DNA from 2 places in the Pseudoalteromonas sp. SA25 genome. Region 2 is predicted to be linked to the other one. Evidence: predicted binding sites of a transcription regulator. Region 2 holds the regulator's gene; the other holds the start of a gene.
What was found. Region 2 encodes MetJ, which represses methionine synthesis genes. Its sites were predicted from a motif close to TAGACGTCTAGACGTCTA; they were not measured.

Region 1 (5,923 bases), on a different contig from region 2:
TAACTCAAGGTGTCGTCAACTACGGCAAGGTATTCGTCGTCTTTCATATTATCAGCTAAGCCAATATCTAAATCGCTAGCGGATTTTCTAAAGGGGAAGTTTTTTTCACAATGGATAGAACAAGTATAAGCGTATGCTTGATGCTCTAACATTGCGGCTGTGCCATCACCTTGGTGCACGTCTAAATCAAAAATAAGTACGTTAGTTACTTCACCCGATTCAATTAAAGTTTGCGTGGTAAAGGCTAAATCGTTAACCATGCAGTATCCTGAGCCAAAATCGGTATGCGCATGGTGTGTACCACCGGCTAAGTGGCACGCTATACCGTGTTTGAGTGCTAAGCGGGCTGTTTGTAACGTCCCTTGAGGGGCTGTGAATGTTCGTGCCATAAGCTCTTTTGACCAAGGTAGGCCAATGCGACGCATTGCTTTTTCATCTAAGCGGTTATTCCACAAATCGTGTATGTAATTTTCGCAGTGTATTAGCTCAAGTGGCTCTGGCGTGCCTAATATTGGCTCAACCAGGTTATCGCCAATCAAGCCCAGCTTTGCTACATGCTGATATAAATGTGCAAACTTACTCATTGCAAAACGATGCTTTGGATCGAAATTAAACGAGTAGTTAGGGTGATACACCAAAGGTAAATGTGGATTTAAAGTCATGTTTGCACAAGTTAAAAAGTTTGCACTATGGTAATCAACTAATCCAAATGAGTCTATTCTTGCGTGTCGTGAATCAACATAGCGAGTTCGCGATGTAATAGTTCGTCATCAGCTAAGTTTAGCTCTATTAAACGCTTTAAATAAGTAATGCTGTCTATATCAATATGGTGGCATTTTAAACCAATATGATCCGCTTCTATATGGCACACCACAACCTCCATTTTTATTTCTATTTCGCTTTGAGGCAGCGAAAAACGCAGAATAGCTTGGCTATTTTGGTTGCCAATAAAAGCATCACATTTAGTGATTAATGCGCCATGCAAAGATACATCAAGTAATTTACATGGGTATTGGTGATCATTAAAAATCACTTGTGCATCGGTTGAAAATAAAACACGAGAAAACTGACGACGATTTTGCATAACCTAATTTAGCCTTACTGTTTTTATAATAAATTAAGCATAGCGGGTAATTCTCTACATGCTAGCAGGATATGCTCCTGTAATGCTGGTGGCATAAAAAAGCCCCGCATAAATGCAGGGCTTAGTTTTACTGTAATAAATTAGTTACAGTAAATATTAACCAATTTTTTTGTACTTAATACGTTTAGGTTCAGTTGCTGCTGCACCTAGTGTCTTTTTAAGCCACTCTTCGTATTCAGTATAGTTACCATCAAAGAAGTTAATTTGACCTTCGTCGCGGTAATCTAAAATGTGCGTAGCAATACGGTCAAGGAACCAACGGTCATGCGAGATACACATTACACAACCAGGGAACTCTAAAATAGCGTTCTCTAGTGCGCGTAGTGTTTCAACGTCCAAGTCATTGGTTGGCTCATCGAGTAGTAACACATTGCCGCCAGCTTTTAATAACTTAGCAAGGTGTAAACGGTTACGCTCACCACCTGATAGGTCTTTAACAAACTTTTGCTGATCGTTACCTTTAAAGTTAAAGCGACTTACATATGCACGGCTTTGGAACTCAAAGTTACCAATTTTTAGTACGTCTTGACCGTCTGATATTTCTTGGAAAACAGTTTTGCTTTCATCCATACCGTCGCGGAACTGATCAACAGTAGCAAGGTGTACGCTTTCGCCAACGGTAATGCTACCGCTGTCTTGCTTTTGCTCACCACTGATCATTTTAAACAGCGTTGATTTACCCGCGCCATTCGCACCAATGATGCCTACAATGGCACCTTTTGGCATGCTAAAGCTTAAATCGTCAATTAAAACGCGATCGCCAAAACTCTTACGAAGATTAGTTACTTCAAGCACTTGGTCGCCTAAACGCGGGCCAGGTGGAATAAACATCTCGTTAGTTTCGTTACGTTTTTGGTAATCAGACTGCTGCATTTCAGTAAACTGAGCCATACGTGCTTTTGACTTAGCTTGGCGACCTTTAGGGTTTGAACGAACCCATTCAAGTTCTTGCGCAATTGATTTTTGACGTGCTTTTTCAGATTTTTGTTCTTGCTGTAAGCGCGCATCTTTTTGTTCAAGCCAAGAAGAGTAGTTACCTTCCCATGGAATACCTTCACCACGGTCAAGCTCTAATATCCAACCCGCTACATTATCAAGGAAGTAACGGTCATGCGTTACCGCCACAACAGTGCCTTCGTAATCGTGTAAGAAGCGCTCTAACCATGCAACCGACTCTGCATCCAAGTGGTTAGTTGGTTCATCGAGAATAAGCATGTCTGGTTTTTCAAGCAGTAATCGACATATAGCAACACGACGACGCTCACCACCTGAAAGGTGCTCAATTTTAGCATCCCATTCTGGTAGGCGAAGTGCATCAGCAGCACGTTCTAAAACGTTGTCGATGTTATGACCATCGTGCGCTTGAATAACAGCTTCAAGCTCGCCTTGCTCTTTTGCAAGTGCGTCAAAGTCAGCGTCTTCCATGGCGTATTCGTTATACACTTCGTCAAGACGTTTAAGTGCGTGTTTAACTTCGCCAACAGCTTCTTCAACAATTTCACGAACTGTTTTGCTTTCGTCTAAAACAGGCTCTTGCGGTAAATAACCAATTTTTGTACCAGGCTGAGGATGTGCATCACCTTCAAAATCTTGGTCAACACCGGCCATAATACGTAGCAACGTAGATTTACCAGAACCGTTTAAACCAAGCACACCAATTTTAGCGCCAGGAAAAAAGTGTAACGAAATATCTTTTAAGATAGTGCGCTTAGGTGGCACAACCTTAGATACTCGACTCATCGAGAATATAAATTTATCAGGTAAAACCATGGAGGAAAGCCTTCAAATAATAATAAAAATTTCAATGTTGTATTGTAGTGGCTGACAGGTGAAACAGTCAACGAATGGCGGGTTTTAAAGCACTAAAGCATGCTTGTAAGTAAAGTATAAAATCATGAATAAATTTCATTTAGACATCTATACATCTAGAGGTTGATATTTTTCACTTTCAGTTCATAATTAAGCTTCGGTTTTTATGAGCAGGAGTAAAGTATGCCAATTACAGTAAAAGACGAGTTGCCGGCAATTGCACGTTTACGTCAAGAAAACGTATTTGTAATGCCAAAAACACGTGCAAAAACGCAAGAGATACGCCCAATGCGTTTGGCTATTTTAAACTTAATGCCTAATAAAGTAGAAACCGAAGTTCAGTTTATTCGTTTGCTTGCCAACTCGCCTTTGCAAGTAAACGTAGAACTACTGCGTCTCGACACTCACCGCAGTAGCAGTAATTCAGAAGAGCACCTTGATACCTTTTATCGTTATTTTTCTGAGGTTAAAGACAACAATTACGATGCGTTAATTGTAACCGGTGCGCCACTTGCCCATTTAGAATACGACGATGTAGCGTACTGGGATGAGCTAAAAGTCATTATTGATTGGGCTGAGCAACACGTTACCTCTACGTTATTTTCGTGTTGGGCAGCACATGCAGCGTTATATCACCGTTACAATTTAAAGCGCGATTTAAAAGACGACAAACTGTGTGGCGTATTTACCCACCAATGTTACTTTGATCACGGCGCACTGACTCGCGGATTCGACGACACCTTTTTAGTACCGCACTCACGCTACGGCCACATCGATATAAATAAAATAAACGCTTGTGATGAGCTAGTTGTACTAGCTGGTTCTGAGCGAGTAGGGGCTTACTTACTCAAAAATAAATCAGGTAGCCAAGTGTTTATAACCGGCCACCCAGAGTACGACGCCGACTCGCTAAAAGCAGAATACGAGCGCGATTGTAAAAAAAGCCCTAATGCACCAAAACCCGAAAATTACTTTCCGGATGACGATGCAACCAAACAACCTTCAAAAACGTGGCAAAGCCATGCTTTTTTACTTTTTTCGAACTGGTTAAATTACTACGTGTACCAAACCACACCGTATGATATTAATTTAGTTAGCCAAGACGTGAGGACTAACAACTATGCCGAATAACGCTCCTACAAATAATAAGCAAGCCGAAATAAGCGCCGCATTAAAAGAACGCATTTTAATTTTAGATGGCGCTATGGGCACCATGATCCAAGATCATAAGCTAGAAGAAGAAGACTATCGCGGAGAGCGTTTTAAAGACTGGCATGTATTAATTAAAGGCAATAACGATTTATTAAGCCTAACCAAGCCCGATTTAATCACTGATATTCATCGTGGTTTTTTATCAGCGGGCGCCGATATTATCGAAACCAACACGTTTAACTCGACCACTATTTCGATGGAAGATTACGACATGGCAAGCTTAAGTCGTGAAATAAACCTAGAGTCGGCTAAATTAGCACGCGCAATTTGCGATGAATTTACGGCTAAAACGCCAGAAAAACCACGCTATGTAGCCGGTGTTTTAGGGCCGACATCTAAAACGTGTTCAATTTCGCCAGACGTAAACGATCCGGGTTACCGAAATGTCACCTTTGATAAGCTGGTTACTGCGTATATTGAATCAACACTTGCATTAATGGAAGGCGGCGCCGATTTAATATTAATCGAAACTATATTCGACACCCTTAACGCAAAAGCGGCCTCGTTTGGCGTAGAAGAAGCCTTTGAGCAAGCAGGGCGCACATTACCAGTTATGATCTCGGGTACTATTACCGATGCCTCTGGTCGTACGCTTTCGGGGCAAACAACCGAAGCATTTTATAATTCTATTCGCCATATTAAGCCTATTTCGATTGGTTTAAACTGTGCGCTTGGTCCTGATTTACTGCGCCAGTATGTAGAAGAGTTATCGCGCGTGTGCGAAACCTTTACATCGGTACATCCTAATGCGGGCTTACCAAATGAGTTTGGTGAATACGACTTAGAAGCGGGCGATATGGCAACCGAAATTATCGATTGGGGTAAATCGGGCTTTATTAATATAGTAGGCGGATGCTGTGGCACCACGCCTGCGCATATTCGCGCTTTTGAAAAAGGTTTAGCGGGCGTTAAACCACGCCAACTACCAGAGCTTGAAGTACGCATGCGTTTATCAGGCCTTGAAGCCTGTAACTTAAATTAAGGAGCCAGCATGACCCAACAAATAGCAGTATTTACTAATGTCGGCGAACGTACCAATGTAACGGGTTCTGCCATGTTTAAACGTTTAATCATGGAAGAAGACTTTGAAGCCGCGCTAACAGTGGCACGCGAACAAGTAGAAAACGGCGCACAAGTTATTGATATAAACATGGACGAAGCCATGTTGGACTCAAAAGCCGCTATGGTTAAGTTTTTAAACTTAATAGCCTCAGAGCCTGATATTTCTCGCGTACCAATTATGGTCGACTCCTCAAAATGGGAAGTAATAGAAGCAGGCTTAAAGTGTATTCAAGGCAAGGCAATTGTTAACTCAATATCGTTAAAAGAGGGTGAAGAGCCGTTTATTCGCCAAGCTAAAATAATAAAACGCTTTGGTGCAGCCGCTGTTGTAATGGCGTTTGATACCGACGGGCAAGCCGACACGGCAGACCGTAAGTTCGCAATATGTGCGCGCAGTTATAAAATATTGGTAGAAGACATTGGCTTTGCGCCAGAAGATATTATATTCGACCCTAATATATTTGCCGTAGCCACCGGTATTGAAGAGCACGATAACTACGCCGTAGAATTTATTGAAGGCACTCGCCGTATTAAGCAAAATTTGCCGCACTGTAAAGTGTCGGGCGGTGTATCAAATGTATCGTTTTCGTTTAGGGGTAATAACCCCGTACGTGAAGCCATTCACTCGGTGTTTTTATATCACGCTATTCAAGCTGGTATGGACATGGGTATTGTAAATGCGGGGCAACTAGCCGT
Region 2 (5,923 bases):
TGCGTGCGCCCCCTAGGTTTATTTCATCAAGTGCTTTTTCAAGGCTACCTTTACGGCGAGTTGAATCGCGGTCTATACGAGTAACGGGTGTATCAGGGAACTCGGTCGATAAAAACTCTTCAATTTGCTCTGTGCCTTTACCGTTAGGAAATATTTGCGTACTTCCACAGTCAGGGCATTGGTGAGGGACAGGGTACTGGTCGCCACAGTGATGACAGATCATTTGCCCAATCGCTTTATGAAATGTAGCGCTGGTACTGCATCGTTTACACTCGCTCAACCAACCGCACTCATGGCAAATAAGGGTGGGTGAGAAACCTCGGCGATTTAAAAATACCATAACCTGTTTACCGCGATTTAAGTGCTGACGCATAGTAGCAAGGCTTGCATGTGCAATACCTGCTTGGTCGGGCTGACCTTTCATATCGAGTAACTTAAACTGATTGTCAGTCGCTGTTTGTGCACGCTCGGTTAAACTTAATAGCTGGTATTTGTTATTAATTGCTTTGTGAAGTGTTTCAAGCGCGGGTGTGGCGCTGCCTAATATAAGCGGGATTTTATGCTGAAAAGCTCTGTAAGCGGCTAAATCACGAGCATGGTAACGAAGGGTATCTTGCTGTTTAAATGACGAGTCGTGTTCTTCATCAACAACAATCATACCGAGTTTTAAAAATGGCAGAAAAATACTCGAACGTGTGCCAATAACTATCGCACAACTGCCTTTTTCGCAAAAACGCCATGTTTGTAAACGTTCGTTGTCGGTAAGTGCTGAGTGCCAAAGCATAATGGGTGTATCAGGAAAGCGGCGGCGAAAACGGTTTACGGTTTGTGGTGTTAGGCCGATTTCGGGCACGAGTACGAGGGCTTGCTCGCCACGTTTGAGTACTTCTTCTAGGCACTGTAAATACACTTCGGTTTTACCGCTGCCCGTTACGCCTTCTAATAAAAAGCTGCTAAAGCCAGTACTTTGATTTATAGCTGTGCAAGCAACCGCTTGTTCTTTATTAAGTACTGGTTTACTACCGACGGTTGGAGCAACACTTTGCCATTGGTTATCGTGCTCAATAGTTTGTGTTATGAGTTCTTTATCTATTAAGCTATCTATTGTTTTTTTACTAAAGCCCAGTGCTTTTAACTCAGTTAATGATGACTTACCTGATTGCGATAACTGCTTTAATAGGTTGAGCTGTGTTTTAGCTTTTAATGACGGTACTTTTGCACCTTTTTCTGTCAGGGCAACCATATTAATACTGGTTTTATCAGGCGATTCACCTTGGCGAAGTGCACCAGGTAGCGCTATATGAATAGTTTCGCCTAATGGATAGCAATAATAGCGGGCAGTAAAGCTAAGGAGTTCTAAATGCTGGGCACTTAAAATAGGGGCGTCGTCTATTACCTCTATAATATTTTTAATTTTATTTAAAGGGACGTCGGTACTGCTTTTAATACCCAGAACAACCGCTACTTTTTTTTGATTACCAAAAGGTACCAAAACCCGCATGCCAGGTAGTAAAGGAGTTGATAAGCCACTGAGCTGTTCTTCTATTTTATAATCAAAGGTGCGTGGAAGCGGGACTTTAATAGCAACTTCAACAAAACTCATAACAACTCAACCCGTAAAATTAATGCTGTAATGTACTAAAAATAACGCTAAAAACCTACTAGCAATAGCGCTTGAGACAGAGATTGTTCACTTTTTTGGCAAAAATATAAATAAATACTTGTGTGGGGGGAGGTTGTTGGATAAAATCCGCCACCAACAAATTTGTTTTAACGACGTATGGTGCCAAACTCCGGGTTTGGAGAGCGATGCGGCCTTAACTAGAGGTTCCTATGAAAGAAGGTATTCACCCTAAGTACGAAGTAATTTCTGCAACATGTTCATGTGGAAATAAATTCGAAACTAGCTCAACTCTTTGTAAAGACATTCACTTAGACGTATGTTCTGCGTGTCACCCGTTTTACACTGGTAAGCAAAAAGTTTTAGACACTGGCGGACGTGTTGATCGCTTCAACAAGCGCTTCGGTGCACTTGCCAGCAAGAAGTAATTATTGCTGTTTAGTTAAAAAAAGCACCTTATGGTGCTTTTTTTGTGCCTAAAATTTGTTATTTATTATCTTATACCAACCTGCATAAATCTTTGAGCAATTTAACGTATTAAATTGCACTATAACGTCGTTAAAAATTTTTTATTTAGAACAACTAGATACAAAAATTTTTGCCTAGTTCTAGCGTAATTTTCTTAACGTTAAATAGACACCATATATAAGCAGATTGGTATTATTTCGTTGATTTTAACGATCCCCTCCTTTTGCATAACTATTTCCTATTCTTATTCTGAGTATGCATAATCCTTTACAGACAAATCGATAGATATTCTCTATATTTTAAATAGTACAATTTTTAACTAGGTTGATAAAAGTAGCTAACGTGGGCTTATCTGTTTTTAAAGTAGGGTCGTAGGCTGTTATTCTAAGTTTATGCTGATACTTTAAGTATACATTTTATAAGATTTTGATAGGCATAAAAGCACCTAAAAACTTACTTTTTAGGTGAATTTTTATTTATTAAATGTCGATATAATCCTGCAAAGTTACTGAAAAACCTCTTAAAATTAAAGGATATAGCATATAACAGGATAGACCTGATATTGCTTGGAATTTAAAAATAATAAGGGTATCGTACCCCAAGACTCCATCTCTCACTTTAACTTAAATTGCAGGATACCATCGCGTTATGTCTGACTTTCGTGAACAAGCACTACATTACCACTCACATCCCGTACCAGGTAAAATTAGCATTGAGCTTACAAAACCAGCTGAAACGGCTCATGATCTTGCACTTGCGTATAGCCCAGGTGTTGCCGAACCTGTACGTGAAATAGCTGCAGATCCTGCAAATGCTTATAAATATACTGGTAAAGGTAACATGGTTGCGGTTATTACTAATGGTACTGCAATTCTAGGCCTTGGTAATTTAGGTCCTTTAGCGTCTAAGCCCGTAATGGAAGGTAAAGCGTTATTGTTTAAACGTTTTGCAGGGCTTGATTCTATCGATATTGAAGTTAAGCACAAAACAACAGAAGACTTTATTAATACGGTTGCCAATATTGCCGACACATTCGGTGGTATTAACCTTGAAGATATTAAAGCACCAGAGTGTTTTGAAATAGAAAAAGCATTAATAGAGCGTTGTAGTATTCCTGTTTTTCATGATGATCAACACGGTACTGCCATTGTAACGGCTGCTGGTATGTTAAATGCGCTAGAAGTACAAGGTAAGTCAATTGAAGATGCAATTATTGTATGTTTAGGTGCAGGCGCTGCCGCTGTTGCGTGTATGGAGCTGTTAATTAAGTGTGGTGCACTGCGTGAACACATTTATATGCTTGACCGCAAAGGTGTTATTCATACCCGCCGCGATGACTTAAATGAATATAAACAGCTTTTTGCTAACAATACCGATAAGCGTACATTGCAAGATGTAATTGCAGATGCGGATGTATTTGTGGGTGTTTCTGGCCCTAACTTATTAGCGGCTGAAGATTTAAAGCTAATGGCTGCAAAACCAGTTGTGTTTGCATGTTCAAACCCAGATCCTGAGATTGATCCTGCACTTGCGCACGGCGCACGCAACGATTTAATCATGGCAACAGGGCGCTCTGATTACCCAAACCAAGTTAATAATGTTTTATGTTTCCCGTTTATTTTCCGTGGTGCACTTGATGTACGTGCAAGTGCTATTAACGATGAAATGAAAATTGCTGCAGTAGATGCTATTCGAAGTATTGCCAAAGAGCCAGTACCTGCAGAAGTTTTAAAAGCCGCTGGAGTAGATAAACTAGAATTTGGTGCGCAGTATATTATTCCAAAACCAATGGATCCACGTTTACTGCCGCGTATAGCAAGAGCTGTTGCACTTGCTGCTATTGAGTCAGGTGTTGCACAAATTGAGCTACCTGAAAACTATATGCAGTAAATCTATACAGTAGAGCTATGCAATAAAATTTAGACATAAAAAAACCTCAGTAATTACTGAGGTTTTTTTATCTTTGTAATATTTATTCTTCGTTTAAAACGGGTACTTCTAGACCCATTTCTTGCATTATTTTTTTAACTTCTTCTGGTACTTTTTCGGCGTTATCTTTACGTAAGTCATCGTCATTTGGTAAAGGTTGGCCAGTAAAAGCATGCAAAAATGCCTCACATAGCAATTCACTATTAGTAGCATGGCGAAGGTTATTGATTTGACGACGTGTACGTTCGTCAGTTAATACCTTTAATACATTTAGCGGGATCGAAACGGTGATCTTTTTAACTTGCTCTGATTTTTTACCGTGTTCTGCGTATGGGTGAATATACTCACCATTCCATTTAGCCATAAGATGTATCGTTGCCTCAGATTATTAATTTCTCACACGGTATAAAAAGCGTGTAAATATGCGTGAAATTCTATCGATTTAAAAAAGATAGTCAAATAATAGATACCGATCTATCTTAATAAGCCTATTGTAGGTGTAAAGATAAGCACACTTTTGTGAGCTAAAATGTGTTATTCGCAGAGGCCCCTTCTACTTTTAGCCATCTAGAGCTTTAAAATACTTTGACTTATCAAAACGGATAACTTACTCTTTTAGACGTCTAAACATCCAAATTAATCAGGTGACGAATATGAGCGAAAAAAACAAAGCGACCATTGCTGTACGTAACGGCGTTGATGCTGATAAACATCATGGTGCGGTGGTACCGCCAATTTATTTATCGACTACTTATTCGTTTGCCGACTTTGATACTAAGCGTGAGTATGATTATGGTCGTAGCGGTAATCCTAATCGTGATATTTTAGCTGAGACGCTTGCTAAGCTTGAAGGTGGCGCTCGTGGCATAATTACAGCTACAGGCATGGCTGCCGTGCATTTAGCTACTCAGCTACTTAATAGTGACGATACGTTAGTAATTCCACATGATTGTTATGGTGGCAGCTATCGTTTATTTACATCTTTACAAAAACGCGGACTACTAAAGCTCGAAATATTAGATTTAACAAAAGAAGAAAGCCTTCAACAAATTTTAGTAATTAAACCTAAGCTTATTTGGATAGAAACCCCAAGTAACCCAGTACTTCGTTTAACAGATATTAAAGCGGTTACCGATGTTGCAAAGCAATGCGGTGCATTGGTGGCTGCAGATAACACGTTTTTGTCGCCTGCCTTACAAAACCCTCTTAAGTTTGGTGTAGATATTGTGGTGCATTCAACCACTAAATACATTAACGGACACTCAGATGTAGTAGGCGGCGCTGTTATTGCAGCAACACAAAAGTTAGGCGATGAGCTTGCTTGGTGGGCTAATAACATTGGTATTACGGGTGCGCCTTTTGATAGCTATTTAACGCTTCGTGGTTTACGTACTTTAAATGTGCGCCTAAGGCAGCATCAAGAAAATGCACTGGCAATAGCTAAGTATCTTGAAAGCTCTGAATATGTAAGCCAAGTTTACTACCCAGGTCTTGAGTCACATCCTCAACATGAGCTGGCTAAAGCACAGCAACTTGGTTTTGGTGGCATGGTGAGTTTTGATATTAAAGGCGATATAAATGACGCTGCGGCATTTTTAACTAGTCTTAAAACGTTTAGTTTAGCTGAGTCACTAGGTGGCGTAGAGAGCTTAATTTGTCACCCTGCAACTATGACGCACGCAGGTATGGAGGCAACAGCACGTTTAGAAGCGGGTGTGGGCGATACGCTTATTCGTATTTCGGTAGGTATTGAAGATATACACGATTTAGTCGCTGATTTTGAGCGAGTGTTTGAACTTGTAAAACCAGGGCAAAATAAAAATGTTGGCCGTGTAGGCAAAGGTGCAGGCACTTCTGGTGGGAACGTTAAATTAAGTGCAGCCCGTCCGGCGCTTTGGTGATTAA

Region 1: metA (homoserine O-succinyltransferase) is a predicted target of MetJ. The motif match lies at 3,055-3,072, and genes of this name have one in related genera.

The regions. Positions count from the first base shown of each region.
Region 1 is NZ_WTKV01000023.1:55,706-61,628, forward strand. It holds gene GQR45_RS17010 (histone deacetylase) at 1-662, opposite strand, end outside; gene GQR45_RS17015 (PilZ domain-containing protein) at 716-1,084, opposite strand; gene ettA (energy-dependent translational throttle protein EttA) at 1,241-2,914, opposite strand; gene metA (homoserine O-succinyltransferase) at 3,137-4,084, shown strand; gene GQR45_RS17030 (homocysteine S-methyltransferase family protein) at 4,074-5,147, shown strand; gene metH (methionine synthase) at 5,157-5,923, shown strand, end outside.
Region 2 is NZ_WTKV01000001.1:261,107-267,029, reverse strand. It holds gene priA (primosomal protein N') at 1-1,603, opposite strand, end outside; gene rpmE (50S ribosomal protein L31) at 1,834-2,049, shown strand; gene GQR45_RS01230 (malic enzyme-like NAD(P)-binding protein) at 2,738-3,979, shown strand; gene metJ (met regulon transcriptional regulator MetJ) at 4,062-4,382, opposite strand; gene metB (cystathionine gamma-synthase) at 4,672-5,919, shown strand.